3 regions of the Eionea flava genome follow, and region 2 is predicted to be linked to each of the others. Evidence: riboswitches for the same ligand, from Rfam matches in the RefSeq annotation. Region 2 holds a riboswitch; each other region holds the start of a gene.
The links. A riboswitch is a leader RNA that binds a small molecule or an ion and turns the genes downstream of it on or off. The one in region 2 is predicted to bind cobalamin.
Positions count from the first base shown of each region.

Region 1 (11,103 bases), 490 kb from region 2:
CCAATGATCCAGCCAATCATCGAATGTTAACCGCGGTGTGCTTTTTTTACTTGTGGGTATTGAAGAGCTTCGTGTTGAAGAACTTGGTATGGAAGTGCATGTCGTAGAAAATAGTTTGGTAGAAAAATAAAGGCTGCATCGTGGTAATGCACGAGGTTCTGCCCAATGATTTTCCCATTCATCCCCGGTTTTTATTAATTGGTCAGCTAAAAAATAGTAGAGGTGCTGAAGATTCGTTGTGCCGCCTTCACGTAAATATCGCCATACGTTAACTGATATATTTCTTTCGACCGTTGAGAGAGAAAATACTTGTTCGTCGGGTGTATCATCACCCGGGATAATAATAAGTTGGCGTTGGTGATCATGGTTTTTTTCTGTCGCCCACTGGCATAATTGCTCAACGCCATATTGCCAATAACTTTCACCGCCGAGCAGAGAAACAATGACGATTTTTGCATGATCAAGTACTTTGTCGCGATATAAATCTAGCGCGGCGGGCTTCAGTAATTGCATCCAATTGGCTAAGCGTACAGCAGGATAGTGAGGGGGCAGTGATTCAGCGACATTCGCTAAGCCTGCCAGCGTGCTATCGGCTGCCGATAAAAGAACAATGTCACCCGGGGATTGCCCAAGATCAATAATTCCTTCGTCGTCGGTAAACCCTCCGGGCTGTGCGGCTAATAAATGCAAAACAAATTTCCAGCGCTATGGCTATTTAGCATTTGTTACAGCACTAAGGGCCGGTAACAGTTCTGCGGTTATTATTTCTTTATTGATGGCTTTACCAATAAAAACCAGTTGTGTGTTACGCGCCTCGCCGCTTGCCCACGGTCGATCAAAGTGCGTATCAATACGTGTGCCAACCGCTTGTAAGACTTGTCGCATCGGTTTATTGGGAATGGCAATAAATCCTTTAGCGCGATAAATGCGGTATGTGTTGAGCAGGCGCTGCAAAATGGTTTGTAGTTTTTCACTATCCATCTCGCCTAAGGTGATCACAAACGAATCAAAATGGTCGTGTGCGTGATCATGATGTTCGCCGTGCGCATGGTGGTGATCATGATGATTGTGTACGTGCTCAATGCTATCTTCTGTAGCAGCCTCAATACCAATCAGCATATTTAGGGGGGCATCACCATGATTAATATAGGCGGTTTTTACACTGCTAGGTACTTTGTGTCCAATGATTGCATCAACCGTGCTGCGCTCACTGTCGGTGAGCAAATCATTTTTACTGACGACCACAAGGTCAGCGGCACTAAGCTGATCATCGAGTAGCTCTTGCAGGCTAGGATCATGATCTAAACTGTCGTCTTCTAAGCGTTGAGCCTGAACTTTATCGGTATCATGAGCAAATCGCCCGGCTGCAACAGCAGGGCCATCAATCACGGTAATAACTGCATCAACAGTACAGTGCTGTTTGATGTCGGGCCAATTAAAGGCTTGTACTAATGGTTTAGGTAAGGCGAGGCCGGAGGTTTCTATCAAAATGTGATCAATGTCATCGCGTCGCGCAACCAGTTCTTGCATGACAGGTAAAAACTCTTCTTCAACTGTGCAGCAAATGCAACCATTGGCGAGCTCATAAATGCCGTTGCTGTTATTATTTGCTGTGCTTGTTGCATCGCTGTCCTTATCGTCGTCTTCGCAGTCAAGAGGGCAGTTGCGTAATACATCGGCATCAATATCAAGTTCACCAAATTCATTAACAATAACGGCAATACGTTTGCCCTTAGCTTGCTTTAAGACATTAGATAGTAGCGTGGTTTTTCCGCTGCCTAAAAATCCAGTAACCACAGTGGCAGGTATTTTGTGTAATTGCATAACTATCTTCCTTCGATCATGGTGTGTTGTTGGTGATAGGCAGCGCTAACACTCTATCGGTGTCGCAACGCCATGTGCTTCGATGTTATATGCATAGAGGCACTTTAAATAAATGATGATTCGTTGGTGATAGGCAGGAGATAGCCGCTGTTTGTATGATTATTTTAGGCTTATATAAAATAATACATTATGTGTGAAAAATAGATGTAATAAACACATCTACTTGACGCAACGTCAACAAAGACTGCACGACTATAACCTTGATTGCACACCCCGACCATCAGGTTGTTCACGGTTATGGCAGGTCTACTGGCTTTAAGCTCAAATGCTAAAAAATACGGTTACTACCTTCCCAGACGTTCAAAAGTCCAGTGGTATTAACCAATAGCTTGCTTATTACAGTTGCGGGGACAGCTGCCAACGGGCATTCCCTATTAATCTCTTCGTTAATACATCACGAGAACCATAACCGAACGGCTATTGTAAATAAAATAGCCACAGAAGAGAATGCACTTAGGATGTATAATTGTTGCCCTACAAATAGTATTGATTAAAAGTGAGCGATGTATGTCTGAATTGACCAGTAATTATGAAGAAAACTATCACCTGTTTTTTGAAGAGGCGGTCAATACTGGCTGTGTGTGGGGCTTGCAGCATAGTGATGGTAGTTGGGCATTGTCAGCATCAGAGAAATACGCCGATGCAAGCGTGATGCCTTTTTGGTCACAGCCAGAGTTTGCTGCAGTACATGCGGGAGATGATTGGGCAGGACATGAGGCTGTGGCGATATCATTAGAAGAGTTTATGGATGATTGGCTAACAGGGATGCATAGCGATGTGGTACTTGTAGGCATTAATTGGAATGCTGAATTAGAAGGTGCAGAATACGAACCTTTAGATATCCTCCATGCTTTTGAAAGTGATTATTTGTCTTAGGCGTTTCTGGTTGCCTTAGGAATCTGAGGCTTACGCAAAAGTTTACTATTTTTTTACTACCCTTTTTGATTTTAAGGTGAATGAATTATGTCGCTTAGAGAGATACGTCGAATTTTTGTTAGTCGTAAACAGCTAATAAGCCCCAATATGTTAAGGATTGTTTTTTCGGGTGAAGATTTAGCTAGCTTTCCCGAAGACTTTGAGAGTGGGTATATTAAGTTACGATTTCTAATGAGTCAGAATGAAGTTTATCCAAGTGATAGTGGCGCGCTGGATGAAAAGGCGCGTGTGCGCTCTTACACTATTCGCCATTTTGATTTGGCTGTGCGAGAGCTAACGGTGGATTTTGCTTTACATGGCGATGAAGGCCCGGCCTCTTTTTGGGCGCAGCATTGTGCCATAGGTGATGAAATAACAATGGATGGCCCCGGTCCAGCCAAAATAATTTCTCATGATGCTGACTGGTTTTTTTTGGTGGGCGATATGACCGCTTTACCAGCGCTTAGTGTTAATCTTGAAAAATTGCCCGCGTCTGCAAAGGGGTATGTTGTCATCGAAGTGTTAAGTGAAGCTGATAAAATACTTCCATTGTTACCAAGCGGCATGCAGGTTCATTGGGTAATTAATTCTCATCCGTCATCTGATGAATGCTTGTTAGCTAACGCTGTTAAAGCGTTGCCGTGGCAACCGGGTAACGCTGCTGTTTGGGCGGCAACAGAGTTTGGCGTGATGAAGCAATTGAGAAAATATTTTAAGCACGAACAAGAGGTTGATAGTAAAAAGTTGTATATCAGTAGTTATTGGAAGTTAGGTGGAAGTGACGAAGAGCATAAAAAAGCAAAAAAAATGGATGCCGAAAAATAATAAAATCCGTACTTTTTATTACGGCGTACCTGTTAATTTTATAGTGTATAGGGTGATTTGTTCTAATCGTTAATAGGTGGTTGTCAGTAGCGGTATTAACACCAAAATATTACACAGTTATTTTGATTGGTAACAAATTTTCTTTGTAATGCAGCCAAGTTATAGCACAGTCATAATTTGTATTGAGAGATTTTAGTTGTGCTGCGGAAAGTAAGTGCCGCTTATGTGTCGATAAAAAATATAGGGTCTGTATTTTTTATTTGTCAAATGTACGCGAAAGTGCAACAGGTTGGTGCGTTTTGTGTTGTTTCTCTCGTTTTTGTTATATAACTACTTCCCAATATTCTTTAAAAGTATTAAAGAGTGATGCTGATTGTAATATTAAGTATTTTTTACTTGAAAGAGTGTGGTTTAACGTATTATCTTAACGTATGTAGAGATTGATCTTTTAAACTTTATTCATAGCTAAGGCGTCGTAAGATGGCTTAGTGAAGACTTAGAAAAACACGTCGTGCATTTTGCACCGTCATTCATACTCCGGAGAATGTTGTTTTTAATTCGTCAACATCACTATTATGATACAAAACAACGACATCTTAGCGCGAACATCTCACCTTTCTGTGCAAGCAGATTCTCATAAGCATGAGCATCACCAAATTATTATAGGTATTGCCGGTGAGGCAAAGTTTGAAATCGAAGGGTTGGGAGGAAAAGTCGATGGTTATTCCGGTTGTATTGTTCCTTCTAATGAAAAGCATAGCTTCTGTGGCGACGACGAGAATAATGTTTTTTTATTAGATGTCGGTAAAGATTTAATAGAAACCAATAGCTTGCATGGCGATAGTGATGACGATTTGCGTCGCTTATTCGATTCGAGGCGATATTTTTCGATAGATCAGCAAATGCATTTAATGCTGTTTTCGTTGGCGAATGAAATAAAAGCATATGGAGACGACCCCTCTTTTAAGCCACTCGTTGCGGAGTTGGTTCTTCGTAGTTTATCTAACCGTTTATCTGGCAGCTCATCAGCGGTGGAGCAGCGTATTCACGGTGACCGATTAGATCTTAATGTTATTCAACAGTATATTCATGCGCATATCGCAGAAAAAATTCAAGTGTCTGAGCTGGCTCAGGTATGTGATTTGAGCGCGAGTCATTTTTATCAAAAATTTCGTGACAAAACAGGTATATCGCCGCACCAATACCTTATTTTAGAGCGGATTAAAGTGGCTAAGTTTTTACTGGGCAATACGAATAAAAACTTGACCGACATTTGTTTTTCTCTAGGTTTTTCAAGTCAAAGCGCATTTACGAACACTTTTACTAAAAAGGTGGGCTGTTCTCCAAGCCAATATCGTAATAGCGTTAGATAGTGTGATTTTGCAAGTTTCATAACAAAAAGTTATTTGTGTTTTTCTCTTTTCGGCTGAACCCCTTTGTTTTCAGTGCTTTCGTCGATTTTGGCTTGAGTTATTGTCAACAGTAGGTGATCTCCCCTTCATATTTTTTTGCAATCAATGCATATTTTTATGCAATCTTCTTGGTGAATATTGGCTGATACTTCGCTCCTAACGAGTAGAGTGCAAAAATATGAAACCAGTAAATAATTTATCTTTCGTTGAAGATTGGATCAAGTTAGATCACGATCAACTCCTTCAAGAGCTGTCGAAAAATTACAGTATTGATGAAGAAACTTGGATGAAGCGACTTATTGCTATCGCGGATCCATCTTCTCAAGAGATGCTGGAAATTAATGCGACGGCTCGTCCTCTTATCGAACAGACACGTATGAGCAAAAAAGGTGCGCATGTCGTTGATAAGCTTCTGCAAGAATATAGCCTCAGCGACGACGATGGCATTACATTGATGTGTTTGTCTGAAGCATTACTTCGTGTTCCCGATGCGGCTACGCGTAATGCATTGATTAAAGATAAGCTGACAGCGGCTGACTGGAAAACGCATCTTGACGGTGATAACAGCTTGTTTGTTAATGCGTCTACTTGGGGCTTGTTGATTGCTGGTCGTTTCGTGAAAACAGGTAATGTTAATCACGGTGATGCATCAACTGGTCTGCAGAAGCTACTTTACAAGTGCGGTGCGCCGACCTTGCGTGGTGCAATGAAAGTGGCGATGCAAATTATTGGTGAGTATTTTGTTCTTGGACGCACCATACAAGAAGCTAGCAAGCGATCGATCCCTTTTTGTAAAGAAGGCTGTAAATATTCTTTTGATATGCTGGGTGAAGCTGCGCACACACGCGAAGATGCTAAACGTTATTTAGACAGCTATTTAGGCGCGCTAGATAATATTGCAAACAATGCCAAGTCTCGTCCTGAGACCGGCGAAGGCCACACCCTGTCGATTAAAATTTCCGCTCTGCATCCTCGTTATGAGGAATCTCATAAGCATGAGACATTGCCTGAATTAGTTGAAATAGTTAAAACCATTGTTAAGAAAGCTCGGTCTTACGATATCGGTATTACTATCGATGCGGAAGAGGCGGATCGCCTTGAGCTATCGCTTGAATTATTTAAGCAAGTGTATAACTCGAATGCTGCAAAAGGGTGGGGTAAGTTTGGTTTAGTTGTGCAGGCTTATTCTAAGCGTGCGTTGCATGTTTTGTGTTGGATTACTTCAACCTCTAAGGCTCAAGGTGATGAAATTCCTGTGCGTCTTGTTAAAGGTGCTTATTGGGATACGGAAATTAAACTTTGCCAGCAATTAGGTCTTGAAGGTTATCCCGTATTTACTCGCAAAGAGTCCACAGATACTTCTTATCTTGCCTGCGCGCGCTTCCTCTTATCTGATTATACGGTGGGCGCTATCTACCCTCAGTTTGCTAGTCATAATGCCCAGACTATTGGCAGTATCTTGGCTATGTCAGGTGATCGACAGTTTGAATTTCAACGCTTACACGGCATGGGTGAAGGGCTTTATGAGTCATTGATGAAGTCACATCCGCATGTTGGCGTGAGAATTTACGCCCCGGTGGGTAGCCATGAAGATCTCCTGCCTTATCTCGTTAGACGTTTGCTAGAAAATGGTGCCAACGGTTCGTTTGTGCATAAATTGCAAGACGCTACCGTGCCGGTTGATGAGTTGACTGTGCACCCAACCAAGCTATTAATGACTCGTTCCAGCATTGTGAATCCTCATATTCCTTTGCCGGGTAATATTTTTAACGACCGCGATAATTCAAAAGGGATTAATTTGCATATCGCTTCACAGAGAACGCCTTTAATGAACGCTATACAGAAATATAATGATACCCAGTGGTCGGCTAAACCTATTGTTGGTGCCGATGGTTCGGACGGTGGTTCGACACATTCAACTGAAGTTTTTAGCCCTTACGATAACACGCAAAAAGTCGGCTACATTATGCATGCTGATGAAAAAATGGCGGCTGATTCGTTGGTAACGGCGGTAGAGGCTTTTGATTCATGGTCGATGACTGATGTTGAAGAGCGTGCGGCTGCGTTAGATAAAACGGCTGCGTTGCTTGAAGATAATCGCGAAGAGTTGATCGCTTTGTGTATTCGCGAAGCGGGTAAAACCTTAGATGATTCTATTGATGAGATTCGTGAAGCCGTTGATTTTTGTCGTTATTACGCACAGCAAGCGCGAGATATGTTTAATAATCCTAAAGTGCTTCCAGGGCCTACGGGTGAGCTTAATGAGCTGCACTGTGAAGGTCGCGGTGTATTTGTTTGTATTAGCCCGTGGAACTTCCCGCTAGCGATCTTCACCGGTCAAGTAGTGGCAGCATTGTCAGTGGGTAACTCGGTAATCGCTAAGCCTGCAGAACAAACGAGCCTAATTGCTTACCGAGCTACGCAAATGATGCATGAAGCCGGTATTCCTAAAGGTGCCTTGCAATTGCTAACGGGTTCAGGCTCAAAGTTGGGTGGCGTATTGATGAAAAGCCCTGATGTTGCTGGTGTGGCTTTTACGGGCTCTACCCAAACAGGCCGCATCATTAACAAACAGTTAGCCAATCGTGAATCAGCTATCGCGACGCTTGTTGCTGAAACGGGTGGTTTGAATGCGATGTTAGTCGATTCAACCGCGTTACCTGAGCAGGTGGCGACTGATGTTATCCGCTCTGCCTTTAGTTCTGCGGGTCAGCGCTGTTCAGCATTACGTGTGCTCTATGTTCAGCAAGATATTGCTGATCGTGTTATCGAATTAATCAAAGGCTCTATTGATGAGCTAAACTTAGGTTTCCCCGGTGATTATGCAACAGATATGGGGCCGGTTATTGATGAAGGTGCGCAAAAAGACTTGCTATCTTATATTGAAGAAATGAAGTCTATTGCAAAGCAGTCTTACCAAGGAAAAATGCCAGAAGGCTTCGATAATGCGACGTTTGTTCCACCAACGTTGCTAGAAATCGATTCTATCAAGCAGTTGAAAGATGAAAAATTCGGTCCGATATTGCATGTGGCGCGTTTTGCTGCATCAGAAATGGATCAAGTTATACAAGACGTAAACAGTATGCAGTTCGGTTTGACGCTAGGTATCCATTCACGCAATAACACAACCTATAAATATATCGCGCGTCGAGCACGTGTAGGTAATGTGTATATTAATCGTGACCAAGTAGGCGCCGTTGTTGGGGTGAACCCATTCGGTGGCCGTGGTTTATCGGGTACTGGCCCTAAGGCGGGCGGACCGAATTATTTGACGCGTTTTATCACAGAAAAGACTATTTGCTTAAATACTGCTGCTATTGGTGGTAACGCGAGCTTACTCGCTCCTGAATCTCAAGGATCGTAGTAAAGATCATAGTTTTGAAAAAGTATTCGTAGATTCTTGCAAGTGCAAAACGGCGTCTTTGATAGACTAGGCCAGTCGCCGTTTTGAACATCTACGTGTAAATTGGCCGATTAAATAAATAGTGACTTGTTTTTTGAGTCGTCTATCGTTTAAGTTAAGCAGTACCCACATAAAATATACTAATAATTTTTATAACTAAAAAAGGTGAAAAACATGAAAAGTAATTTTTTCAAAAAAGCACTACTAGCAGCAAGTTTTGGCTTGTTGGCTTCTGGTAACGTAGCAGCAGACAAGCTTGATGACGTATTGTCAAAGGGTAAAGTTCGTTGTGGTGTTGTTCTTGATTTCCCACCAATGGGCTTCCGCGACAGCGACAACAATCCAGTAGGTATGGATGTTGACATGTGTGCTGATTTAGCAAAAGCCATGAACATCGAATATGAAGTCGTTGGTCTAACATGGGCTGAGCGTATTCCTAGCTTGATTTCAGGCAAAGTTGACGTAGCCATTGCTTCTTCTTCTGACACTCTTGAGCGTGCTCAAACTGTTGGTTTTACTATTCCTTACATGGTTTTCCAATTCCAAGCACTACTATCTGATAAGGTAGAAGCGAATTCTTGGGAAGATCTAAAAGACTTGAACGTAGGTGCTGCTGTTGGTACGACTTACGAAAGTTCTTTCTTAGACTATAAAAAAGAGAACTGGGAAGGTTCTAAAGGTAAGTATTCTTCTTTCCAAAGCGAAAACGAATCTTTCCTAGCAGTATCTCAGGGTCAAGTAAATGCGGTTATCGTAACTGATACAGCGGCTGCTAACGTATTGGCTTCAGGCAAGTTCAAAGGTATTAAGCTTGGACCAGTTGCTCCTTTCGGTGCTGATATTGTAGGCATGATGACACTACGTAAAGAGTTCGGATGGATTAACTACTTGAACTTGTTCATTAACCGTCAAGTACGTACTGGTCGTTTCCAAGAGCTTTATGGCAAGTGGATCGGTGGTACAGCTCCAGATATGACTGTTCCAGGCACTTACTACTAAGCCCAGCGTCCTATCTGCAAAATTGGTAGCGTACTTTGTGCGCTACCTATCATTTTTCCAAGTATTACAGAGTATTACTATCCATAATTTTTTTATGAATGGCGTTTTACTAGTCCGGCACTATACTTAACTTTGTCATTACGAACATGATAATAATAAATAGGGCAGCTACAGCGCTCAGTTTGCTACATTGTTAGTCGTATACAGTGAATCATAAGTAATATTTACAATAATCTCAGTGATATTGTTAGGAGGTACCAATGGACTATCAGTTTTTGTGGCGTCCAGTTTTTCAATCATTACCCCAAATTTTAGATGCAGCATGGGTCACCCTTGAGGTCTCCATTCTATCTATGTTGGTAGGTACGTTTATCGGCCTATTTATTTACTTTTTTCGTACATCCAAGATCTGGCTAGTTAGATTTCTAGCAGGCACTTGGATTGAAATCGCACGTAATACACCCGCTCTATTTCAATTGTTCTTTTTTAAGTTCGGCTTAGGAGCAGTGGGCATTCTTATTGACTCATATTTTGTTGTGTTAATTGCCTTGTCATTTAATACCGCAGGTTATATGGCAGAGACATTCCGTGGTGGCTTTAATGCTATTCATTCTTCGCAGTTGCGATCAGCTCAATCGTTAGGCATGACTTTCTTTCAGGCGCAGTATCACATTATTGTTCCTCAGGTAGTCCGTATCATCTATCACCCAATGACTAACCAGTTTATCTGGGTCATATTGATCAGTTCTCTGGGTATGTTAGTCGGTCTACGCGAACTAACGGGCGAAACGCAATTTTTATATTCTAAAACATTTAGAGCATTCGAATTTTTTGCGGCAACGGCGGTTATTTACTACCTTATTGCAAAAATCGCTCTAGGTATTATGCGCCTTATCGGCTGGCGCTTGTTTAGAGATCAATAGGAGGTATTTCATGGCTACAACCGTTCAAGTTTTTGGTGATTTACAACCTAGCGATCTACTTTTCTTAGGTGAAGCAGCATTAAGAACGCTAGAAATTTCAATTATCGCGATTAGTGTTGGTACTATTTTCGGTGTTATTTTTGGTTGGATGTTAAATGCGGGCAATTTGGCTGTCCGTATGATTGTTAATGGCTTTTTGGATGTTTTTCGAAGCGTTCCATTAATTATCCAATTAATTCTATTCGACAGCTTCATTGCCATTGCGGGCTATCCTTTACCTGCGTTTTGGTCGGGTACCATTATATTATCGGTGTATACCGCATCGCTGGTGGCTCAAGTTGCTCGTAGTGGTATCGATGCAGTCCCAAGTACAACACGTAGAGCATCGCGCTCGCTAGGCATGACCTACTGGCAAGATATGCGTTATGTTGTATGGCCGATAGGTTTACGCGCAGTATTACCTTCTTGGGTAGGTATCGCACTCAGTGTGCTTAAAGATTCAGCCTTGGTGTCAGTAATTGGTTACATTGAATTACTCAAAGCGTCTCAAATATTAATTACTTGTACAGCAGAAACGTTTACTGTTTTGGCAATCGCGGGTCTCTTTTATTTCGCCCTTTCATATCCGATTTCGAAGGCGAGTAGTTATATAGAAAAAAGGTGGCAACAATGATTAAAATCAGAAATGTTCATAAATCATTCGGTGATGTAAAAGTCTTAAAAGGTATTGATCTTGATGTGG
Region 1 covers NZ_AP036018.1:2,493,008-2,504,110, reverse strand. Annotated here, with positions in the region: gene cobN (cobaltochelatase subunit CobN) at 1-690, opposite strand, end outside; gene cobW (cobalamin biosynthesis protein CobW) at 712-1,824, opposite strand; cobalamin riboswitch at 2,107-2,307, opposite strand; gene ACZ5O6_RS10845 (DUF2750 domain-containing protein) at 2,392-2,760, shown strand; gene ACZ5O6_RS10840 (siderophore-interacting protein) at 2,848-3,624, shown strand; gene ACZ5O6_RS10835 (helix-turn-helix domain-containing protein) at 4,200-4,997, shown strand; gene putA (bifunctional proline dehydrogenase/L-glutamate gamma-semialdehyde dehydrogenase PutA) at 5,215-8,400, shown strand; gene ACZ5O6_RS10825 (transporter substrate-binding domain-containing protein) at 8,614-9,438, shown strand; gene ACZ5O6_RS10820 (amino acid ABC transporter permease) at 9,699-10,361, shown strand; gene ACZ5O6_RS10815 (amino acid ABC transporter permease) at 10,372-11,034, shown strand; gene ACZ5O6_RS10810 (amino acid ABC transporter ATP-binding protein) at 11,031-11,103, shown strand, end outside.
Region 1: linked by a shared signal. The riboswitch ahead of cobW (cobalamin biosynthesis protein CobW) and the one ahead of ACZ5O6_RS00875 (energy-coupling factor ABC transporter permease) in region 2 are both predicted to bind cobalamin.

Region 2 (11,103 bases):
AGTAAATTTCACAACTGAGAAAAGGGTTAGCTGGATCGGTAAAATCCACCATAAATAATGAAGGAAATTCGCGACGGGGAGTAGCTCCTTTTATTCGAGCTGACCATACAATCTTATTCGCACCATAAGGTTCAACCCAGTAACCGCCCAAACGCTCTATGTTACCGTTGGGGTTAACTAACTCTGGGTTATAGTGACTAACCAGTCGCGGCAGCTGCCCCTGATGCATACCCGAAATATCATAAATAGACATACCTGTCTGTTGCTGATCTGAAGCAAAAATCAAAAAATTACCAGAAAAAATAGGGAAGCCTGTGGTACCAGTAAGACCAATATGATCCCATTCGGCGTACACTTGTGCATCACTCCAGCCATGCTCTCGGATAGAATATTGCTCAGAAGGAGCAAAAAGATATTGCCAATAATCCTCTGTATGATATGGAGACGTTAGATTGCTGTACGCCCAGTTTGGCAACCCCCATGGCGGTTCACCAAATGACAAGCTATCTTCAACCGTTTCACCTTGATAGTTGTAACGTAGCCAACCACCTGTACCAAACCGGAAATTACGGCCAACAGACACATAAGCGGCTTCATTGTCATAGCGGGTAAAATGTGCATGAGAATGAACTCCAGCTCCCCTGTAACAAGTACCCTCAAAACAATTGTGCTCTGCAACAAGCGTGGGATTAGTTAGATCAGATAAGTCCCATGCTGAATCAGTGAAATCAGGAACAATACCAACAGATGATGAACCAGATTCTTGCGGATTATTGATGAGTAAGGGGCCTGAAATACTTAAAATTGAAGTGCGGCCACGATCTCCGCCTCGCTTAGCTAAAACATCGCCAGCAGAGCCGTAGTCAATATTAGGTGGGTAATCTGCAGAAAAAGTGTTATTAGAAATAAAAAGACATAAAAAGCTGAATGATATGACAAATATTTGATGGCGCATGGCTAATCCCTGTCGTTATTTGTTTATTATTTATCTCACCACTATAAAATTATCGTAAAACAATTTCAACACGGATATAACGAGCCTTTACAAAAGCACCACCATAATACAACGAGTAGATTTTCAGCGACTCAAGCTCAAACTTTATACCTCTTCGTCATAGCCAGCGCCTATACCATCCAAGAAAAAATACATTGGCGTAACGGCTTTAACAAAGATAGGAAACTTTTACTATTAGGATAAATGGGGGTTGAAATAGCGATACGGGCCTGTTTTGAACAATAACCTCTGATTTAACTCACCCTGTATTTTTATCTACCGTAAGCTTATGAGCGTGCTTCGACAAATTTTAGGCCTGATACATGAGCACCTCAACAATACAACCATGACTCCGTTAGCTGACTTTTGTATCTGATAATTTCTCATTACATACCTATCCAACCTATTTCCAACTTAATGACGCTACGTCACCTCAAAAAGTAAAGGCAACATATCGACAAGCGCATGCTTAACAAACAATTATGTATGGGCTTTATTGCTCCCTCATTCGATTTCACATGCTACAATCCGCTTCGACGGTGCTAGGTGTTTGCCCTGCAAATGAAACGGGAAAGTCGTGCAAATCGACTGCTGCCCCCGCAACAGTAATTGTTAGTCGCAAATAATTAAACGACAAACAAGAGTCTGGAGACCGGCCTAACGCTTTTTATTTCTAGTTGCACGGTGGGTGCAATACGTAGAGGATGACTATTATGCATATTGAAGTTGGCGTTGTTGAAGGCGCAAAAATGGTATTAAGCTATGGAACAGCAGCGGCTGTTCTTGGATATACCGCATCGCAAGTAATGAATACCGTAAAGCAGCAAGGACTATTTTCTTTAGTCGCGAGAGTATTCTTAGCAAGTATTGCCGTATTGATGTTTTTTGAAGTACTACCACATCATCCAGTGGGCGTATCTGAAGTACACCTTATCCTTGGATCAACCTTATTTCTTTTATTTGGCGCGGTACCTGCCGCCATCGGCTTAGCATTAGGTTTACTCGCACAAGGTATATTTTTTGCTCCTTTCGATATGCCGAACTACACCGTTAATGTCACCACACTGCTAGTGCCATTATTTGCCATGTCGATGATTGCTAAAAAAATTATCCCAAGCAATGTCGCCTACAAAGACTTAGCTTATTCCCAAGTACTTAAATTATCGCTAATGTATCAAGGCGGTATTGTTGCGTGGGTTGTATTTTGGGCGCTTTATGGTCAAGGCTTTGGCGCTGAAAACTTAGTCGCTGTTAGTACGTTTGGCGCTGCATACATGCTAGTCGTGTTAATCGAGCCTATTGTTGACCTTGCAGTGTTGGCTGGCGCAAAAACGATTAATCAACTTAGCAATAGCCGCAGCGTTAATTCACGCTTATACCATTCAGCGTAATTCTTTTATCGTCGCTCTACTTTAAAGTACTCGATATTGTAGCGCGACGATCACCAGACATATCGCTATCAATAAATCTCTCAGGGATTCCTTAATTACCCTTCCTGCAATACAAGCGCTGGCTTTTTCAAGCTACCCGACATCACTAACATACTCAACAACACACCGCCTACCATTAAGAATATTGCCAATATTTCACCCATGCCCGGCAGCCGTTGATCATTCAAATAGCCATAAAACAAACTGGACAAGGTTTCGAATACACATAGCGGCCCGATGATCATGATGGGTATATGCCGTGAGACTTGATTCCACCATACCGTTGCTAACCATGAAACAATAACGCCCAAAAATAAACAAGCAGCTACCAAACTCATGATTGGCGTAGCTAGAGAGGCTCCTACGCGAACAAGTGAGCCTTCCGAAAGTAAAGAAAATACGGTAGCTCCTAATACTGCTTGAAAAAAACATCCAACACCGATAGCGACAGACCAAGTACTTGCAGAAACTTCTGGATTTTCCTTCATAAAACCAGCGTTAGAAAACGCATACCATACCCAAAGTAATAGCGCTGCAATCGCAAAGAAAAAACCCAAATACCAAGAATAATCAGTGGCGGCATGTACACCTTGAGGCACATACGATTGTTTTAACAATACCACGCCTGTCAGCACCATCAAAAAAGGTAATAGCAGTGACTGAAAACCAAAATCCTTATCGTTACTTTTGGCAAAAATGCAACCCGCCAAAATCATCATTAACGGAGTTACACCTTCAACCAACGCGGCTGTTGTGATACCACCATAATGCACACTTAGCGCCATACAAAGGTAATATCCAACATTACCAAGAAAAGCAAAAAGAAAAGCATAACGCCACTGCCTAACCGTTAATTGCCGCAGTTTTTTAAGCGTAAAAAGAGCAAGAAAAAGGGAAACCAAACCATAGACAAGATAGCGTCCCATAGAAATAGCAATGGGATTGATATCGCTTAAATAATGAGGAATTAAAAAAGCCGTTCCCCATAGACAATTAACCACCACACCTAAAAATATATAAAACCAAACTGGCATAAATAATCCCTATGCTGAATATTAATAACTGAACTATTTGTTCAGCTATTAGTAGAATAACCGTCAAAAAAGACCGTTTTATTATTTGGTTTCAACAGCAGAAGACTTATTTAGAAATTTCTAAATGATTGATGTCATCATTAACCGCCGGGGAAAATACCACAGCCATCAACAATACTCTTTATATTCTTATAATAATTTTAATAAAATACGAAAATAAAATGTTATAGTTGAATTTAACGACACAATAATTTTTACATGTTCAATAAAAGTATAGAGAAAAAATGAAAGTCATTTCTATCAATGTAAACGGTATTCGAGCAGCCGCACGTAAAGGCATGTTTGATTGGTTAAAAAAAGTAGATGCAGATGTTATTTGCTTACAAGAATTAAAGGCACAACCCGATCAAATTGAAGATGCGCTCTATCATCCCGAAGGCTATTACAGCTACTTTCATTCTGCTGAAAAAAAGGGCTATAGCGGTGTTGGCATTTATTGTAAAAAACAACCGAAAGCTATTCATTTAGGTTTAGGCTCTATTGATCAACAAAACTGGGAAGATGTTGACCGCGAGGGTCGATATATTCAAGTCGACTTTGATGACGTTAGCGTTGCCTCTCTTTACATGCCTTCTGGATCAGCAAAAGAAGAAAGGCAAGTCTTTAAATATGACATGATGGCACGCTTTGAAAATGTACTTCGCTCAATGCAACGTAAAAAACGTGAATATATTATTTGTGGCGACTGGAATATTGCCCATAAGAAAATTGATATTAAAAATTGGCGAGGCAATCAAAAAAACTCGGGTTTTCTACCTGAAGAACGTGCATGGATGGACTGGCTATTAAACGATACCGACAACCATCGTGAAAAGCCGCTGCAATTCATTGATGCCTTTCGTGAAATTAACAACAATGAACACGAATACACCTGGTGGTCGAATAGAGGCCAAGCATGGCTAAACAATACTGGCTGGCGTATTGATTATCATATTGTTAGTCGAGGTCTAAAAGGTAAAGTCAAAGCCGGATCGGATAACATTTACAAAGAAGTACGATTTTCCGATCATGCACCACTAACAATAGAATATGACATCGACTAAGTAGAGATGTTTTTAATTGAAAATTGAAACATACTAACGACGCTAATGGCGTTATTCGGTTTATTATTTTGTAAGCTCTACATGCGATGAATAAATAGCAATTAAGCGCTGCTTATACAAGCTGCCTAGGGCGCGCTTAAAATTCTTTTTACTGACTTTGAATACAGAAAATATCACCTCAGGTGTACTTTTATCCGACAGCTCAATACGGCCGCCCGCTTGCTGCAAAGCCTTAAGAATGCGCAACTCTAATTGATCTCTCGTCTTCTGATCGAGCGCATTAATCGTTAAATCAATTTTTCCATCCTGACGAATCTGCTTTATCCAACCTTTAGTGCGATGACCAAATGCCAGCGGTTGCGATAAATCACTATGATATAACAAACCTAAGGCTTTACCATTGACCACGGCTTTAAAACCCAAATCAGACTTACCCGCTATCAGTAAATCGACCTGGTCACCAACAGAAAATCCTTCGTGTGTTTCATCGAGGTGATGATGTAACTGTGTACTTGCCACTGTACGACCACTATTATCACGATAAGCATATACTACATAAGATGCGCCTTCGCGTACCGGATATGCCTGCTCGGCATAGGGCAATAATAAATCCTTTGGCAAGCCCCAATCTAAAAAAGCACCTACATCATTAATCGCAACGACACGAAGATAAGCACACTGCCCCAGAGCCACTTTGGGTGTGGCGGCTGTTGCACAAATATCGCCTGTCGCATTTTGATAAACAAAAGCACTGACCTTATCTCCTACAGCAACACCTTCAGGCGCTTCCCGCAAGTACACACTGCCCCACTCTCGCGTGCTAACAAAAATACTAGCCGCCTCTTTTTTATCAACGGTGAGAAGGTGTTGTTGATCTAGCATATGGGATACCTAAAATGCTGATGGATAAAAATTAAAGACAAAAAGGAAGGGAAAAGATAATATCACAAACAACACCAACCTTTATTATTACGACTCAACTCGCTTATGCTTTTTTTCAAGTGCGCGTAAAATGTCTCGCCACGTAAGAATACCAACGACATGTTTTTTACTATCTACGATAGGAATGCAAGAGATTTTTTCGCGGTTAAACACTTCGACCGCATCATAAATACTCGCTTGGGGAGGTAAGATAATCGCTTCTCTTGTCATCACTTGATGCACTTTGATGTCAAGACTCCTTAAGTCTCGGAGCGTTTCTGCAGCCGTGCCTAAATGCGGGCTCAGCGCTTTTAATAAGTCGCGATCAGAGACAACACCTAATAAGCGCTTGTCGTTCACAACTAGCAAATGATGAAAAGACGTATTATCAAAAATATCTTTAACAACCGACAAACTATCATCCATCTCGACGGTAACAACGGTTGATGTCATTAGGCGATCAACAGTGATCCCTTGCTTACTCATCGCTCAGCCTCCTATCAGGCACGCATGTTTCATGGGCGCGGTTAAAGTAAATGATGCTGCCTTAATTGTAGACGATGCATAAACAAACTTACCCATAAATCCACAAGCATCTAGGATAACCGACACAATAAATATTGCCTTTATCTGGACGCGACACTAACACCCCCTTATTATGAGCAACCAGAGGCGCAATATTATGCGTCATATCACTTTTACCACAACAATAACGAGGCAATAATGGGAAAGGTCATTGGCGGTTTACTTGGCTTACTCACCGGCGGGCTTATCGGCGCACTCATTGGTCTATTTTTTGGGCACATGTTCGATCAAGCTAAAAAGCGCTTTATTCACAGTGAATCACCCGAAGCACTGCAAGCAATCCAAACAACGTTTTTCCGCACGACTTTTACGCTTATTGGCTACCTTGCAAAATCTGATGGACGAGTCTCTGAAGAAGAAATCGACCAAACACAGCAATTAATGGGAAAAATGGGCTTAACCGCTGACCATAAGCGCGAAGCCATAAGGCTCTTCAAAATAGGCGCCGCCCCTGATTTTAACCCTGCTGATACCTTGCGCGACTTTCAGGAAGTGTGTGGTCGCAGACCACAACTCACACAAATGCTCATGGTTTACTTGGTCAATACTGCGCTGGCTGATGGTGATTTCGATCCTAAAGAAGAAGCTGCTCTGCGCAATATTGCTGAAGGATTACGCTTTTCTCATGCTGCGTTTGAGCATTTAATACGAATGATTCGAGGGCAAGGTGCCTTTGGCGGCGGGTATCAACAATCAGGGCAAGTCGACACGCAAACTGACATCGATAATGCTTACGACGCCCTAGGGGTTGATAAGCAAGCCAGTAACGCTGAAGTTAAAAAGGCGTATAGAAAGTTAATGAGTGAGTACCATCCTGATAAGCTTATCGGCCAAGGTGTACCCGATGACATGGTCAAGGTAGCTACTGAGCGCTCACAAGAAGTGCAAGCAGCCTATGACCTTATTAAAAAGTCGCGCAAGTAAGCGCTTGTATTATTCGGCCGCTTCACCCACGTCACATTGCAGCAAACCTTGCCTAAAACATTCGCTGTAACGCGTTGCATTTTGTTGGCGCTCTGCTGTGGGCGGGTGTGTAGAGAGATAGTCAACTAACTCGTCGGATACCACTTCTGTATCTTGGTGAGCGCCCTGCTCGACACCTTCTGCCGAATCATCCTCAACACTAGAATGAGAAAATACCTCAGCAACATATTCTTCCATTCGGCCCATAATTTTGGAAAAGGCAATGGGGTCTTTTTGCGCTTTAAGCATTTGCTCAAAAGCATAGGTATCCGCTTCAAGCTCGTGCTCTCTTGAGTAATGGCTACTGACCAGCACGGCACCCAGCCCCAAGCCCAAATCTGCAATACCACTACTATCACCGCTGACCAACATCACCAGCGTGGTCACCAACGTGCCTTGCACTAGCCTTTCTAAGCTATGCCGCTCAACAACATGGCCTATCTCGTGCAGTAAAACCGCATCCACTTCTGTTTGATTATCCGTCAGAGTAACAAATTGATCCGTAAGAATAATATCACCAGAAGGGAGTGCAAAAGCATTAGGAATTTCTTTATCGCCTTGCGTCCAACTACGAAAGTGTAATTGGTAATTAATACTTTGATTTCGTTCATCAAGAGGCACGAGCTCATCATAAAAATGCTGACGAATACTCTTTTTTCTCTCTTCACTTAACTGACTTTCTTCAAACCAATAGTCATCGAGAAAAGTCAGTGTTTGCTTGGCAATTAACTCATTTGTTTTATGCGGCAAAGCATGCGCTATGGTTTCGCTAGCCCAAGGCACACCCCATTTGAAAAATCCAACACCTAAAGCAATAGTAAACACGATAGCAATAATCACTGCTAGCATATGGGTTTCTAAATAATGAATCACACGATTAAGTGGCTGAACATGGCCCAGCGCTTGATCAACAGCATTGTTGTCTGCTGTAGAAAAAATGCCTATATTCGTAAATGTGAGCTTACGTTCGACGTTACCCAAACGGTCGCTCACCGCAATATCATTGATATGGCAACTGAGAACAACTTGCCCAGACACATGCAATTCCACAAGGCTACCACCCGGGAAGTGCAAAATCGCTTCGGTAGACTCTGCACTGCCTAAAGCATACCAGCGACCCACTATCATTGTTGCACTCTCATCTATCAAAATTTATGGGTTATTCTCTGTCAGTGTAAACAAACATTAAATCGCAATACCTACATCAACATCAAAGGCATCACCGACTTGCTCACCAAGCGAGGACTGTTCTTTTTGCTGTTGAGTAATATATTCATCGAAACCACCTTCTGCATCGACAAAGGTATTCTCTAACATCAAACGCGCGATCCTTACTTTTGCCCAGGGCGCTGCCAAACCTGCGGTACAAATAATCAAAAGTAAGTTAGAAATCATAACCCACGCGAGAGACCTAGCACGCAAGGTCGAGGCAAAGGCGATACGCTCATTGAGCAAGGTATTTTCATAAACGTAAGCGCGTTGTCGCGTTTGCATATATGCCATTATGAAGAAAAAAGCAGCAATCATGGTGATGTAGCCGAGGATAATGGCAATAACAACCCCACTACTCGCAAATAGCTGCATCATAATCTCTTCTGGATTATCCATGCTACCGAGCTGAGCTAGATTCTCAAACCCCATGCCAACAGCAGCAACAGCCAACCCTATTAGAAACATAACAACAAAAAACACCAAAATATTTAGACCGAAGGTTTTGAGTGCTATTTTGGCAAACGACCATGTTTTCAGTTCTGTCGAGAACTCCCCCTGCCCATAACGGGAACCATTGATCAGATAACTCGTATTTTTTTTCTGCATTAATGCGAAAAAGTAAAAAGCCAAAGGAATACTCAGTACCGCCGCTACAAATAGTAATATCCCCACATAAGCAGGTACTTCACCACCAGCCGCCTGATACATCGGCAATAAAACCGCTGCCCCAACAGGAAGCGCATAAATACATATGAAGAATAAGAGAGGAAGTAAAAAGAAGTTGATATAAGCAGTACCCAGCTTACCCGCAAAACTAAAGCGTACATTACTAAAACTCGTCATACGCATAGTAAACATCAGGCTTCGCCAAATAATCCAAGGAATCGCTAAAAATAGCACCAACAATAATACTGGCGCACCAAGGGGCACGAGCTGCTCTACGATGATATAGACTAGAAATAAAGCCATCGCAATAAGATAACCAATAAACAACTGTCTACCCGTGGCGTGATAGTCAAAACTTCTATCATTTAGGGAACTATTTCCATAGAAATATCGGTAATTACGGACTTTAGCCCAAGGGTAATATAACCCCAAAGTCACAATGACGAGTAAAATATTAACAATCCAGATTTTAAAATACTCACTTCCGCTACCGTTAAAACTTAATGGTTTCATTATTATTATCTCCCTCTTTTAATATTATTTTTGGCGTAAAACTAATCATCTAGTATTTGGCAAACCCGTTAAAAATGCAAGTGCATGTGTCATAAAGCACAAAAACCAAATGGCAGAACAATACCATCCCCTAACGCTCAATTAGCGAGTATTGCAATTTTCAAATGCACCTAGCTCACACTTTATATATTATGGCGAACCACTAGACACTTATCACACTCTTTTAGCTTAGCTAGGTTGATTTATGGCACTCTCTCATATCATTGCGCATCGGATAACACGCGACAACCCTGATCAACTCTCGTCGATGGATATACGCGATACACCGTGGGACAACAACGGCTATACCGACGAGTGCTTTCGCGAATTGAAACTCACCATGATTAAGCGGTTAGGAAAAGAATACGGTCAATTTTCTACTGATATGGCAGCACACCCATTATCAAGCTGGCTACAAGAGTACCACCGCTCCACAATACCCATAGAACGCTTCACAGAAAAGGCCATGCAGCATTTTAAAACCTTGCTAGATGACACAGTCATTCCTTTAGAGGGTTTTTTAGTTTTTGCTCATGAAAAACTTGCCACAACAGAGCACTTACATATCTTTTTTGTACAGCATGCCACAGGACAATATATAAATGGCGAGCTCACTATCGATACCTCTCGCTATCTCGACATTCAAGGTTTGCGCTTAGCCGCAACTATTAATATAAGCGACTGGCAGAGCGATGATATACACCGCTCGGAAACCTCTTTAACATTACTACGGTGGCGAGGTGAAAAAGACATATCTGACCTGTTTGTTCAGTTCATCGGCTTTGCAGAAAAAATTGATATTGGCGCAGAAACAGATACCTTTTTAGCGACGGTATCCAATTATACTGACACATTACCTGATGACATTGCCCACCAAACCAATAAGCAAGTCGTTGAATACTGCCTTGAACAAAATAAGATGGGCAAGCCCGTGGTTATTGATGAGCTTTCGACACAACTTAAAGAAAACCCGCCACAGCATATAGAAAAGGTCGGCGCGACTGAATCATCAAACACTTCACATACGGATATTTCACTGCCTGAATTTTCTCAGTTCGTCTCCAGCCAACAACCTTCTGCAAAACCCGAGTTAATACCGGATGCCAATAAGTTACGACAATTTGTACGTTTAAGCGGTCGCAACCACCAGCTCAGTATGAGCTTTGCCTCTAGCTGTTTAGGCGATAGTATCGTCTATGACCCCAGCACTGACAGCCTAACCATTAAAGACATACCGGCTCGACTAAAAGCGCGATTGGTGAAACTGTCCCAAGAAGAGCACTAATACGTTGGATATTTATCAGTTAATCGCCACTAGCATTATTGGACTCATTATTTGGCTAATATGGCAACATAACAATATCAGCATAAGCGCGAATAAAGCAGCTAAGCATCGCTGCCAAAAAGAAGACGTTCAACTACTTGACCAAACCGTAGTATTGCGAAAAATACGTATTATAAAATCGAAGCGCTCTTTCATCGCTCTACAGCGAACCTACCAATTTGAATTTTCTTCAGTGGGTGATTATCGCTATAAAGGAACCATAAGAATGCAGGGGCGATATATTGAAAGTATTGAACTGGCGCCATTTAAAGTAACAGCAGGCAAACATTAACTCTGCCATTGTGCCAATGACAAACAC
Region 2 covers NZ_AP036018.1:174,509-185,611, reverse strand. Annotated here, with positions in the region: gene ACZ5O6_RS00880 (putative Ig domain-containing protein) at 1-955, opposite strand, end outside; cobalamin riboswitch at 1,522-1,669, shown strand; gene ACZ5O6_RS00875 (energy-coupling factor ABC transporter permease) at 1,708-2,385, shown strand; gene ACZ5O6_RS00870 (DMT family transporter) at 2,481-3,458, opposite strand; gene ACZ5O6_RS00865 (exodeoxyribonuclease III) at 3,743-4,561, shown strand; gene ACZ5O6_RS00860 (CvfB family protein) at 4,625-5,443, opposite strand; gene ACZ5O6_RS00855 (CBS domain-containing protein) at 5,531-5,968, opposite strand; gene djlA (co-chaperone DjlA) at 6,206-6,991, shown strand; gene ACZ5O6_RS00845 (M48 family metallopeptidase) at 7,001-8,158, opposite strand; gene ACZ5O6_RS00840 (YjgN family protein) at 8,216-9,421, opposite strand; gene ACZ5O6_RS00835 (nucleoid-associated protein) at 9,666-10,745, shown strand; gene ACZ5O6_RS00830 (DUF3301 domain-containing protein) at 10,750-11,076, shown strand; gene ACZ5O6_RS00825 (hypothetical protein) at 11,073-11,103, opposite strand, start outside.

Region 3 (11,103 bases), 460 kb from region 2:
TGGCTCAAGGACGGTAAAGTCCTCGCTAAGAGGGGCGATGTTCTCATGTATTTTGCCAGTAATGACCGTTAGCTCGTCTAGGCGAATGCCGACATTGGCCTCGCTATTAATGCGGCCGGCTCTTGCATTATCAAAAGCAGCTTGTGTTTCGTGAACGTCATTAATCGAAATTAATCCTACCTCATAGCGTTGTCTGGTTTGCTCTAACAGAGTGGCTTGAGCTTTTTCTTCGGCTTTATCTGTCTGTAATTGGTCGATAGCGCGCAGTGCATCAAAGTAAGCCTCAGCGCTACGAATAATCAAGTTTTGTTCACTAACATCGTAAGTTGCCTTTGCCAGTAATGCTTGTGCTTTCCCTTGCTGGTAGGTATCCCAGGCGTTCGCATTTAATAGTTGTTGCGTTAGCTCAATGCCATAGTTTTGGTTGTCGGTATCGCTTTCTGCTGGTGTTGTGCCACTGGTATCGGTATTGATTCGGCTAGCGCTGGCGGTGGCATTAATTTGCGGTCTTAATGCGCCACGGTTAATGGCGGCTGCTTCAGTTCCTGCTAGGTATTCTGCGTAATCTGATCTTAGCTCGTGGTCATTTTTTTGAGCAAGTGCGTAAATGTCCATCAATGATTCAGTTTGTGCATTGGCTAGTGTAGGCACAGATAGCAATGCGACACATGTCAGCAAGAAGAATGGGCGCTTGGTTAGCGGTGGTGTCGGTAAAAAATCGAAGCGTGTGTTCATTGGTTGACCAAAAATTCCCTAAAGGTGAAGTCGTTGTAAACAGTGTAGCTTTTTACTCTAACAAGGTCGATACTGGATGATAGATCTGGCTTCGTGACGATGTAGGTAATGATTAATATGGCAAGTTCTGTTCAACTTTCTGATATTCCCGAAACAGGGGCGGTAGATATTTCTGAGCGTTCAACGGTCTATAAAGGCTTTTTCGCCATTGAAAAAGTGCAGTTGCGCCACCGCTTATTTGGTGGTGCTTGGTCTGCGCCTGTTACGCGAGAGTTATTTGTGAGAGGGCGAGCCGTGGCCGCTATTATTTACGACCCTCAACATCGTTTAATTGGCTTGGTTGAGCAATTTCGCATTGGCTTAGTTAATGATACGTCTCGTCCGTGGTGTAAAGAAGTGGTCGCAGGTGTAGCAGAAAAAGGTGAATCTGATGAAGAGGTGATGCGCCGTGAGTTGTGGGAAGAGGCAGGTGTTAAGCCACAAGAACTACGGCGGATCTGTGATTATTACAGTAGTCCGGGAGGCACTAATGAGCGCTTGACCTTGTATTGTGCATTGGCTGACTTGCGTCATGCGGGTGGCGTTTTCGGGTTGCCAGAAGAAAATGAAGATATTCGTTTTAGCGTATACAATGAAGAGACGGTGCTTAATCGAATTTATGATGGCGAGTATAACAATGCGGCAACATTAATTTGTCTGCAGTGGTTGGCTGCTAATAAGGATCAGTTAGGCCATCCAGTTAGAGTATAGGAGTTATTGCGTTGACGATAGATATTCAGACAGCTTCACACATAGCACGTAAAAAGCGCTACAAAACGGATTTGCCGGCACAATTGGTTGAATGCGAAATGAATTATCACCGCTTGCTTCGTCTTATGCGCAATATCAAAGACCTGAGTGTCGGTAAGGCACAGCATTATTTGGTGGGTGATTTATCGAGTGCGGAGAGCGATTTCCATGTTACCGTGTTAGAACAAACAAAATATACGACGGTAGTTCACATTGCTCAGTTATTTTCCTTGCAAAGCGCGCCCGACTTCATTAAAAATGAAGGCAGTGCTGATCGTCAAAAAAAGCAAACGGTTTATCAGGGAGATGTGCGTTTATATCATGATGCGAGTATGGCTGAAGTGGTCAAGTGCCAACGTTATCAATCGTTTGCACCGCGTTATGAATATCCCAATGTTGATATGCACCAAATTGATGAAAAAGCACAGATGAATCGTTTTTTGGGTGAACTGTTGAGCCATTGTTTGTCTCATGGCCGGATGGCGGGTAATATGCTAACGAAACGAGCTACCCCAGAAGGTTAGTTAGCTAGATGCTCTCCGCCTTGAAGGCTCAAGGTTTTATTACAGAAAGATTGATAGATCACCACAAAAATAACGAATAAAGAATATCACCTACTTACACGACATGCTGTTGTTAATTTTTCTATGACTTCTTCTCCTGTCCGCATTACTCAGATTACCGATTGCCACCTTGGAGAGCACGAGGGTGACGAACTATTATCGATGAATCCCGATGAGGGACTGCATGATGTGCTAACGCTAATGAATCAGCAGCACCCTAGTAATGATCTTCTATTGCTCACGGGTGATTTAGCCAATCATCCGTCTCCTCCTGTTTACTCTCGCTTACACACCATTATGGCTGAGAAAATTAGTTACCCTTTCGCTTGGTTAGCGGGTAATCATGACGACCCTGAAATGATGAAAGTGTTGGGTGAGCAGGTCAATGCTACCGTTCATATCATCGATCAGTGGGTTGTGATATTGCTGAGTTCGCGGGTGCCGAACGAGACGTATGGCGAGCTTAGTGATCAACAGTTGGTGTTCTTGGAGCATCAATTGTCGCTCCATAGCGATAAACATGTCATGGTTAGCTTGCATCACCAGCCGGTGCCGATTGGTAGTGCATGGATGGACCGCTATATTGTGCGTAATGCCGAGGCTTTTTGGGAGGTGATAAATACTCACCCGCAGGTGAAAATTGTCCTCTGGGGGCATATACATCAAGAGTTTACGGGGGAATATCAGGGAGTGAGTCTGTTTGCCACACCATCAACCTGTATACAGTTTACGCCTAACCAAGATGAGTTTGGTGTCGAGGATAGTATGCCCGGCTATCGTTGGTTTGAATTACATGCAGATGGTACTTTTGCCACCGATGTAGAACGCGTTGCCCAAAAAGATTACGGCATTGCCTTTGATTCTACAGGTTATTAATGTCAACACCCCAATATTATCAGTGGCTCTTTACTAATATTTGCTGATGCCAACGCTGTTATATATTCACGGTTTTCTTAGCTCGCCTTTATCCTATAAGGCGCAATCCTTGCAGCGTTGGTTGCAGACTAACCGCCCCGATATTCGCTTCTGCTGTCCGTTATTAACGCCTTATCCTAACGAGTGTGCTAAATCCTTAGAGAAGATCGTTGAAACGGCACTAGATAGTGATGAACCTATTTATTTGGCGGGCAGTTCTCTAGGTGGCTTTTGGGCGACCTACTTGGTTGCGAAGTATCATTTGCCCGCGGTCTTAATTAATCCTGCAGTCGATGCGCTTAACTTACTACCCAACTATATCAATCAACCGCTCGCTAATTACCATACCGATGATACTTATTGTTTGCAGGAAGATGACTTAGTGGCACTCTCGCGTTACGATACGCCCATTATTCAGCACACAGCCGCTTATTGGTTGCTTGTTCAGACAGGCGATGAAACCCTTGATTACCGTTTAGCCGTTGAAAAGTATCGACAGTGTCGACAAACCATCGAGCCCGGTGGTGACCACAGCTTTCAAGGTTTTGAGCGATTCTATGCTGATATTATGATGTTTTTTGAAACTACCTACGACAGATTGAGATAAAAAAATACATGGCCAATTATTCCTCAGAAGATATTGAAGTTCTCACGGGTTTAGATCCAGTCAAAAAGCGCCCCGGTATGTATACCGAGACCACACGCCCTAACCATCTTGCGCAAGAAGTTATTGATAATAGTGTGGATGAAGCATTAGCTGGGCACGCTAAAACTATTGAAGTGATTCTACATAAAAATCAGTCAATCACGGTGAGTGATGATGGGCGTGGTATGCCAGTGGATATGCATCCGGTACAAAAAAAACCGGGTGTCGAAGTGATTCTTTCCACGTTGCACGCAGGGGGTAAATTTTCTGATAAAAATTATGAGTTCTCCGGCGGTCTGCACGGCGTGGGGGTGAGTGTTGTTAATGCTCTGTCCCAAACCTTGTTAGTGACAATTAAACGCGAAGGCAAAGTGCACGAAATTGCTTTTTCTCATGGAGATAAAACCAAAGATTTACAGGTTGTCGGTGATTGCGGCAAGCGCAATACAGGCACTACCGTACACTTTCTTCCCGCGCCGGAATATTTTGATTCACCTAAGTTTTCAGTGTCTCGCCTGCGCCATGTGTTGCGCGCTAAAGCAGTACTATGCCCCGGATTAAAAGTAATATTTACTAACGAGCAAACGGCCGAATCGGACGAATGGTTCTATGAAGATGGCTTAACCGATTATCTAAGTGATGCAACCCGAGGCTGGGATGTGTTACCGCTCGCGCCGTTCACCGGCAGCTTTAGCGGACGCTCAGAAGCTGCCGATTGGGCGGTGCAATGGCTCCCCAATGGCGGCGAAGTCACACAAGAAAGTTACGTCAATCTTATTCCTACCGCGCAAGGTGGTACGCATGTCAATGGTTTGCGTACCGGCTTATTGGATGCCATGCGAGAGTATTGCGAATTTAGAAGTCTATTGCCAAGAGGGGTGAAATTAGCGCCCGATGATATTTGGGTGAGTTGTTGTTTTGTGCTTAGTTCCAAGTTGGGTGATCCGCAATTTTCAGGTCAAACTAAAGAGCGCTTGTCATCTCGCGAAGCAGCGGCGTTTGTTTCCGGTGTTGCAAAAGATGCATTCAGCTTGTGGTTAAATCAGCATACCGAAGATGGCGATAAACTGGCCGACTTTTGTATTAGTAATGCGCAAAAACGCGTCCGTTCTAGCAAAAAAGTGGCACGTAAAAAAATTACGCAAGGGCCAGCTTTGCCGGGTAAGCTCGCGGACTGTTCTAGTGCAGAGCCAGAACGCGGTGAGCTGTTTTTAGTGGAAGGTGATTCGGCGGGTGGTTCGGCTAAGCAAGCACGTAGCCGAGAGTTTCAAGCGATCATGCCGCTTCGTGGAAAAATCTTAAATACATGGGAAGTTGATAGCGCCGATATTCTTGCTAGCCAAGAAGTGCATGATATTTCTGTTGCTTTAGGGATTGACCCCGGTGTCGATAATTTGGAAAAGCTGCGGTACCACAAAGTGTGTATTTTGGCGGATGCGGACTCGGATGGGCTGCATATTGCAACCTTGTTATGCGCACTCTTTTTGCGGCATTTTCCCGCATTGGTTAATAACGGTCATATTTTTGTGGCTATGCCACCATTGTTTCGTATCGATATCGGTAATGATGTTTACTACGCTCTCGATGAGTCAGAAAAGCAGGGCATCATCGATCGTATAGCGGCAGAAAAGAAAAAAGGGAAAGTAAATGTGCAGCGCTTTAAAGGCTTGGGTGAAATGAATCCTCTGCAACTACGAGAAACTACCATGGACCCTGATACCCGTCGCTTAGTGCAATTATCAGTTGATTCTGAAGACAGTGCGCACCAAATGTTGGATATGTTACTTGCGAAAAAGCGCGCAGCCGATCGTAAGTCGTGGTTAGAAAGCAGTGGTAACTTAGCCGATGTGGGTTAAGAAAATTTTCTGACAATACTATTTAAACAATAAACAGTTGGTTTTATATGAATATTGATAATCTTCCCGCTGATGCGGGAATCTTAATTTGTGGGCACGGTAGTCGTGCCAAAATTGCCGAAGAAGAATTTAGTTTATTGGCCAAGGGGCTACGCGCTCGCGTGCCCGGATTACATGTCGAGTATGGTTTTTTAGAATATTCAGCGCCGAATATTCATATGGCTTTAGACCGTTTAGTGGCGCAGGGTGTCAAAACCATTTACGCAGTGCCGGGTATGTTATTTGCGGCAACGCATGCACAAAACGATATTCCCTCTGTATTAACCACTTATCAAGATAAGCATCCCGGTCTGACTATCGAGTATGGTCGAGAATTAGGTTTGCATGAGGAGATGATCGAAGCTTTTCAGGCGCGTATTTTGGGCGCAATGGGTTATCAAGAGGCGCCAGCGGCTGGTGAATTATATGACACGATGTTGGTCGTCGTAGGGCGAGGCACGTCGGTGACGGCAGCCAATGCCGAAGCGGCTAAGCTAACGCGTACCGTGTGTGAGAATCTAGGATTTGGTTGGGCAGAAACGGTGTATTCCGGCGTGACCTATCCATCGGTTGGTCGCGGTTTAGAAATGGCGATTAAGCTGGGCTACAAAAAAATTGTCGTTGCGCCTTATTTCTTATTTGGTGGCCGTCTTATTGATCGCATCATGGGGTATGTGGATAAAGTGGCGAGTGAAACTCCCGATGTGCAATTTATGCGAGCCGATTATTTACGTGATCAATCACATGTGATTAATACATTTATTGAAAGAATAGAAGAAACTATTGCAGGCCAGCCGTCAGCATCGGGTCAATTGAGTTTGATGGAAGACTTTAAAGCGCGCCTCGCGCGTGGCGAAGTGGATGTTCATCATCATCATGCCGAATTTAAACCGGATACGGATAATAGCGGTGAGGCGGTGAATGAGCATACACATTCGCATAATCACGCGCACTCTCATTCTCATGAGCACTCGCATGGGCATGATCACTCTCATGGACATAGCCATGCGCCGTATAAGCATATTGCGCATCCGAATGGGCCGCGAACGATGATCAATGAAAATATTTGTTGCTGCTTTATGCGGCAATTCCCTCAGCACATTATTGATGAAGAAAAAGCAATAAAGGTTGAGTTGCCTGGTACACCCGCGTGCAAGCGCTCGCGCTAGCCCCCTCAAAAGTTCAGCGCTGCGATGGTCTATTTAAGGCTTACGTAGCGTTTTTGATGCTTTCTTTGTCGCTCGTAATACATCAATAACAATCATATGCGCCGTTGTTTATTTGCTGTTACAATCGACGCAACGATTCTAGGTGCTTACTTATCTGGTGTGTCTTTTTTACGTAATAAGGCACATGAGTTTAAGGGAGATAATCGGGAAGAATAGAGTGTTTTAGTGTTAAACAGTGAAACGCTATCTATCGCTGCCCCCGCATCGGTCAAGAAAACACATAACAACTCGTTCTGTACCACTGAATATTGGGCTGCAATAGCACTTTGTTTGGGAAGGGGCAGGGTGTAGTGCCAAGGCTTATTCTTTTCTAAGATTGCGCTTTGACAGTTTTCTTATAGCCCGAATACCGGCCTAGTCTTTCACTTCGTATGCACGGTGGGTGCATCAACAAGGTTACATTATGTTCTGTATTATTCATATCAAACGGGCCGTGTGCCCTGCTTTGCGTTTTATCAGATGTCTATCGAACCGGTGGCCTCTCATTTTTTCTTCTGCAATAAGCTACTAACAGGGTAAAGCGATGACTCATTCCTCTCCTTCGCTGTCTCGATTGCAATTCCCTTTTAGTGCGGTGACAGGGCAATCGACGTTTAAATTGGCGTTAATTTTAGCGGCGATCAACCCTCGCATAGGCGGTGTATTGATTAGCGGCCCACGTGGTTCAGCCAAGTCTACGTTAGCACGAGCAATGACCAATTTATTGCCTATCGACAGTCCGCTCAGCGGAAAAGAAGAGGGTAGTTCTGCCCCGTTTGTGACATTGCCATTGGGTGCAGCAGAAGAAAGTGTTATTGGTGCCGTTAATTTAGAGCAAGTACTGCAAGAGAAACAATTTGTATTCCAAGAGGGTTTGCTGGCGAAAGCGCATCGAGGTATTTTGTATGTTGATGAGGTGAATTTATTGCCTGATCATTTGGTCGATTTATTGCTAGATGTGTCTGCAACAGGGGTTAATGTTGTTGAGCGTGAAGGTGTGAGCCATACCCATGATGCGCGTTTTATGTTGTTGGGAACAATGAACCCTGATGAGGGGGAGCTGCGACCACAACTACAAGATCGTTTTGGTTTGGCTGTCAATTTAACACAGCCGTATTCTGTTAAAGAGCGCGTATGCATTGTTCAACAACGAGAACAATTTGATAATGATCCGTCTGCTTTTATTGCGCAATATGAGCAAGCGCAAAGGGATTTACGTTCACAGATCGCGCAAGCAAGAGTGCGTTTAGCGCAAGTGAGTTGCTCGGAACAGTGGCGAGAAAAAATAGCAACGCGATGCTTGGAAGAAAATGTGGATGGGGTGCGTGCTGACATCGTGTGGTGTCGTGCTGCAATGGCACACGCGGCTTGGGAACAAAGAGATACTGTCGCAGAATCAGACATCGCAGCGGTCGAAGAGTTGGTGTTAGCGCACCGTCGACAAGCGCCGTCGAATACACCGCCTAGTTCTCCGCCTTCGACTAAGCCACCGTCGAGTTCGCCTTATTCAAGACCGCCAGAAAAAGATAACGCATCGAAAAATTTTCAGCCAGACGCTTCTCAAACGCAAAACTCTCATCATCAAAACGAGAGCAATCATTCAGATCAAGTAGAGAATGCTGCGGGTGATTGGGGGGGGATGGATGCTGAGGTTCGGCAATCATTGGTACAGGCTGATGACAGTGTAGTAGAAAAAATCAGATCGCTTTACGGTACTCTTTTTGTTACCAGCAATCATGTGCCCGTATCCACAAAACGTTCTCTTGCCGGTCGACAAAAAGGCCATAGCCAAGGGTGGCGTCAACGAACGCATCGCCAGCCGTTGCAAACGCTGAATAATATTCACTGGCTTTCAACCTTGCTTGCCAATGTTGGCCGTTGGCCTTTACGCTGCCTTCGCTATCGTCCTCAGCGCACGAGTCAATCGACATTGCATTTATGTTTACTCGATACCTCCGCATCAACATTACAAAATGACGGTGTTGATCAAGCAAAATCTGCACTATTGAGTATCTCTCAAAATATCTATGCCCGCAGAGAGCAATTAATGGTCATGGGCTTTGGCAACCAGAGAGTCGATGTGTTGCTGCCTCAACGCCGGGCGCCAAAAGCATTGCAGCAATGGTTTGATACCTTATCTGTTGGCGGCGGTACGCCTTTGCGTGATGCAATTTTTCAGGCTTATCAATTTCAACAACGCCAGCAGCAATGTTTTCCAGATCAAAAGATAGTGACTTACATTGTGACTGATGGGCGAACATCGCAAGCCATTGATGATTTGAGATTATTAGGTGAAGTGGTTGTCATTGATATTGAAACGTCTGCGGTAAAACGTGGTAAAGCAGAAAAAATGGCCCATGCATTACAGGGGCATTATTTATCTTTGGCGGCCTAACATTGTTGTGCATCAATGTGTTGTTGCCCAATGAATGGTTAAAACATAGAAGGAAGTTTTTGACTGTGCGACTAATTTTTAAGGTGTTAGCCGTTAAGCCGATTCTTACATTATTTTAAAAAGTAAAAAAATATGAGCGATAATCATCAAGAAAAAATGAAAAAACGCAAAGCGGTTATGGATAATAAAATTGCCAAGGCGACCGAAGAGCGTGGAGTACTTATTTTATTAAAGGGTAATGGTAAAGGGAAAAGTAGCTCGGCATTTGGCACTATGTTACGTTCGGTTGGACATGGTAAACGCTGTGCAGTGATCCAGTTTATTAAAGGTCGCACCGAAACGGGTGAATATAAATTTTTTAAAGGCCATCCTCAAGTTGATTGGCATATTATGGGGCATGGCTTTACGTGGGAAACACAAGATAAAGAAAAAGATATTGAAGCTGCTCAACAGGCATGGGCTGTAGCAGAACAATTATTGCAAGATGAGCGGTACGATATGCTCGTTTTTGATGAAATGAGCTATATGTTTAAGTACGGTTACCTCGATGTTGAGCCGGTAGTTAGTGCTTTACAGTCGCGTCCTAAGGATCAGACAGTGATTATTACCGGACGCACTATGGCTTTACCTCTACAAGATATTGCCGACACTATTTCGGTGGTGCAAGACGAGCGCCATGCGTTTCGTTTAGGTGTTAAAGCGCAAGCGGGAATTGAATTTTAATGTCGCTTAATGCTCAAGCTAAACCTGTCACTTGCCCCGCTTTATTTTTAGCGGCTCCCGCATCAGGACAAGGTAAAACGACAATAACCGCTGCATTAGCACGATGCCTGCGTCGAGCGGGTAAGCAAGTTCATGTGTTTAAAACCGGCCCCGATTATCTAGATCCTCAAATTCTTGAACAGGCATCGGGCCACCCGGTAAAACCATTAGACTTATGGATGGCGGGTGATGATTGGTGTCAGCAGCAATTATATTTGGCAGCACAACAAGCCGATATTATTTTAATTGAAGGTGCCATGGGCATGTTCGATGGTGAACCATCCAGCGCTGACTTAGCGGCGCGCTTTTCTATTCCTATCGCGATCGTGATGGATGTTAAAGGGATGGCGCAAACGGCTGCGGCCATCGTCGCAGGCTTAGCAGCGTTTCGTGATGATATTACCATTGCAGGCTTACTGGCGAACAATTGTGGCTCTGATCGCCACCGCGAGCTTATCGAATTTGCATTGCCTGACCATATTCCTTTATTAGCACACTTAGCTCGATCGGATGCCGTCGCATTGCCAGAGCGACATTTAGGATTAGTACAGGCTGAAGAAGTAGCAGAAGAGCTAGAACAACGATTTGAAGCTGGCGCTGATTGGTTAGAGAGCGCCGGTGTACATGCATTATGCGATCGTTTATCACCTGTTACCTTTTCCCCTGTCGACTCGCTTTCGGTAGAACCGGCATCGGTGTCTCAGCAAGCATTAACGGGTAAGACAATCGCAGTTGCAAAAGATACGGCGTTTAGTTTTATTTACCCGTCAAATATTGCGCTACTCGAATCGATGGGCGCAGAGATTGTGTTCTTTTCTCCGCTAAACGACGACGCTTTGCCGCAGGCCGATGCTTTATGGTTACCGGGTGGTTACCCGGAGTTACATGCAAAACAATTGTCTGAAAATATAGCCATGAAGCAGTCCATTCATGCGTTTTTTGCGGCCAATAAACCCGTTTTGGCGGAATGCGGTGGATTCCTCTATTGTCTCGAAAGTCTCACCGATCTTAATGATATGGCATACCCCATGGTGCATTTGTTAGATGGACATGGAGCTATGCGTGGTAAACGTGGTTGTCAGGGAATGCAAACCGCCCCGTTACCCGAAGGTGAGCTACGCGGCCACGCACATCATCGTTCACGCAGTAGTGATACGCCACCACCCATAGCGCATGGTAAACGCCAGCGCCACCC
Region 3 covers NZ_AP036018.1:2,522,154-2,533,256, reverse strand. Annotated here, with positions in the region: gene ACZ5O6_RS10965 (TolC family outer membrane protein) at 1-735, opposite strand, end outside; gene ACZ5O6_RS10960 (NUDIX domain-containing protein) at 853-1,485, shown strand; gene ACZ5O6_RS10955 (DUF1249 domain-containing protein) at 1,497-2,048, shown strand; gene cpdA (3',5'-cyclic-AMP phosphodiesterase) at 2,172-2,963, shown strand; gene ACZ5O6_RS10945 (YqiA/YcfP family alpha/beta fold hydrolase) at 3,010-3,609, shown strand; gene parE (DNA topoisomerase IV subunit B) at 3,618-5,504, shown strand; gene ACZ5O6_RS10935 (sirohydrochlorin chelatase) at 5,552-6,712, shown strand; cobalamin riboswitch at 6,874-7,144, shown strand; gene ACZ5O6_RS10930 (ATP-binding protein) at 7,296-9,146, shown strand; gene cobO (cob(I)yrinic acid a,c-diamide adenosyltransferase) at 9,279-9,869, shown strand; gene ACZ5O6_RS10920 (cobyrinate a,c-diamide synthase) at 9,869-11,103, shown strand, end outside.
Region 3: linked by a shared signal. The riboswitch ahead of ACZ5O6_RS10930 (ATP-binding protein) and the one ahead of ACZ5O6_RS00875 (energy-coupling factor ABC transporter permease) in region 2 are both predicted to bind cobalamin.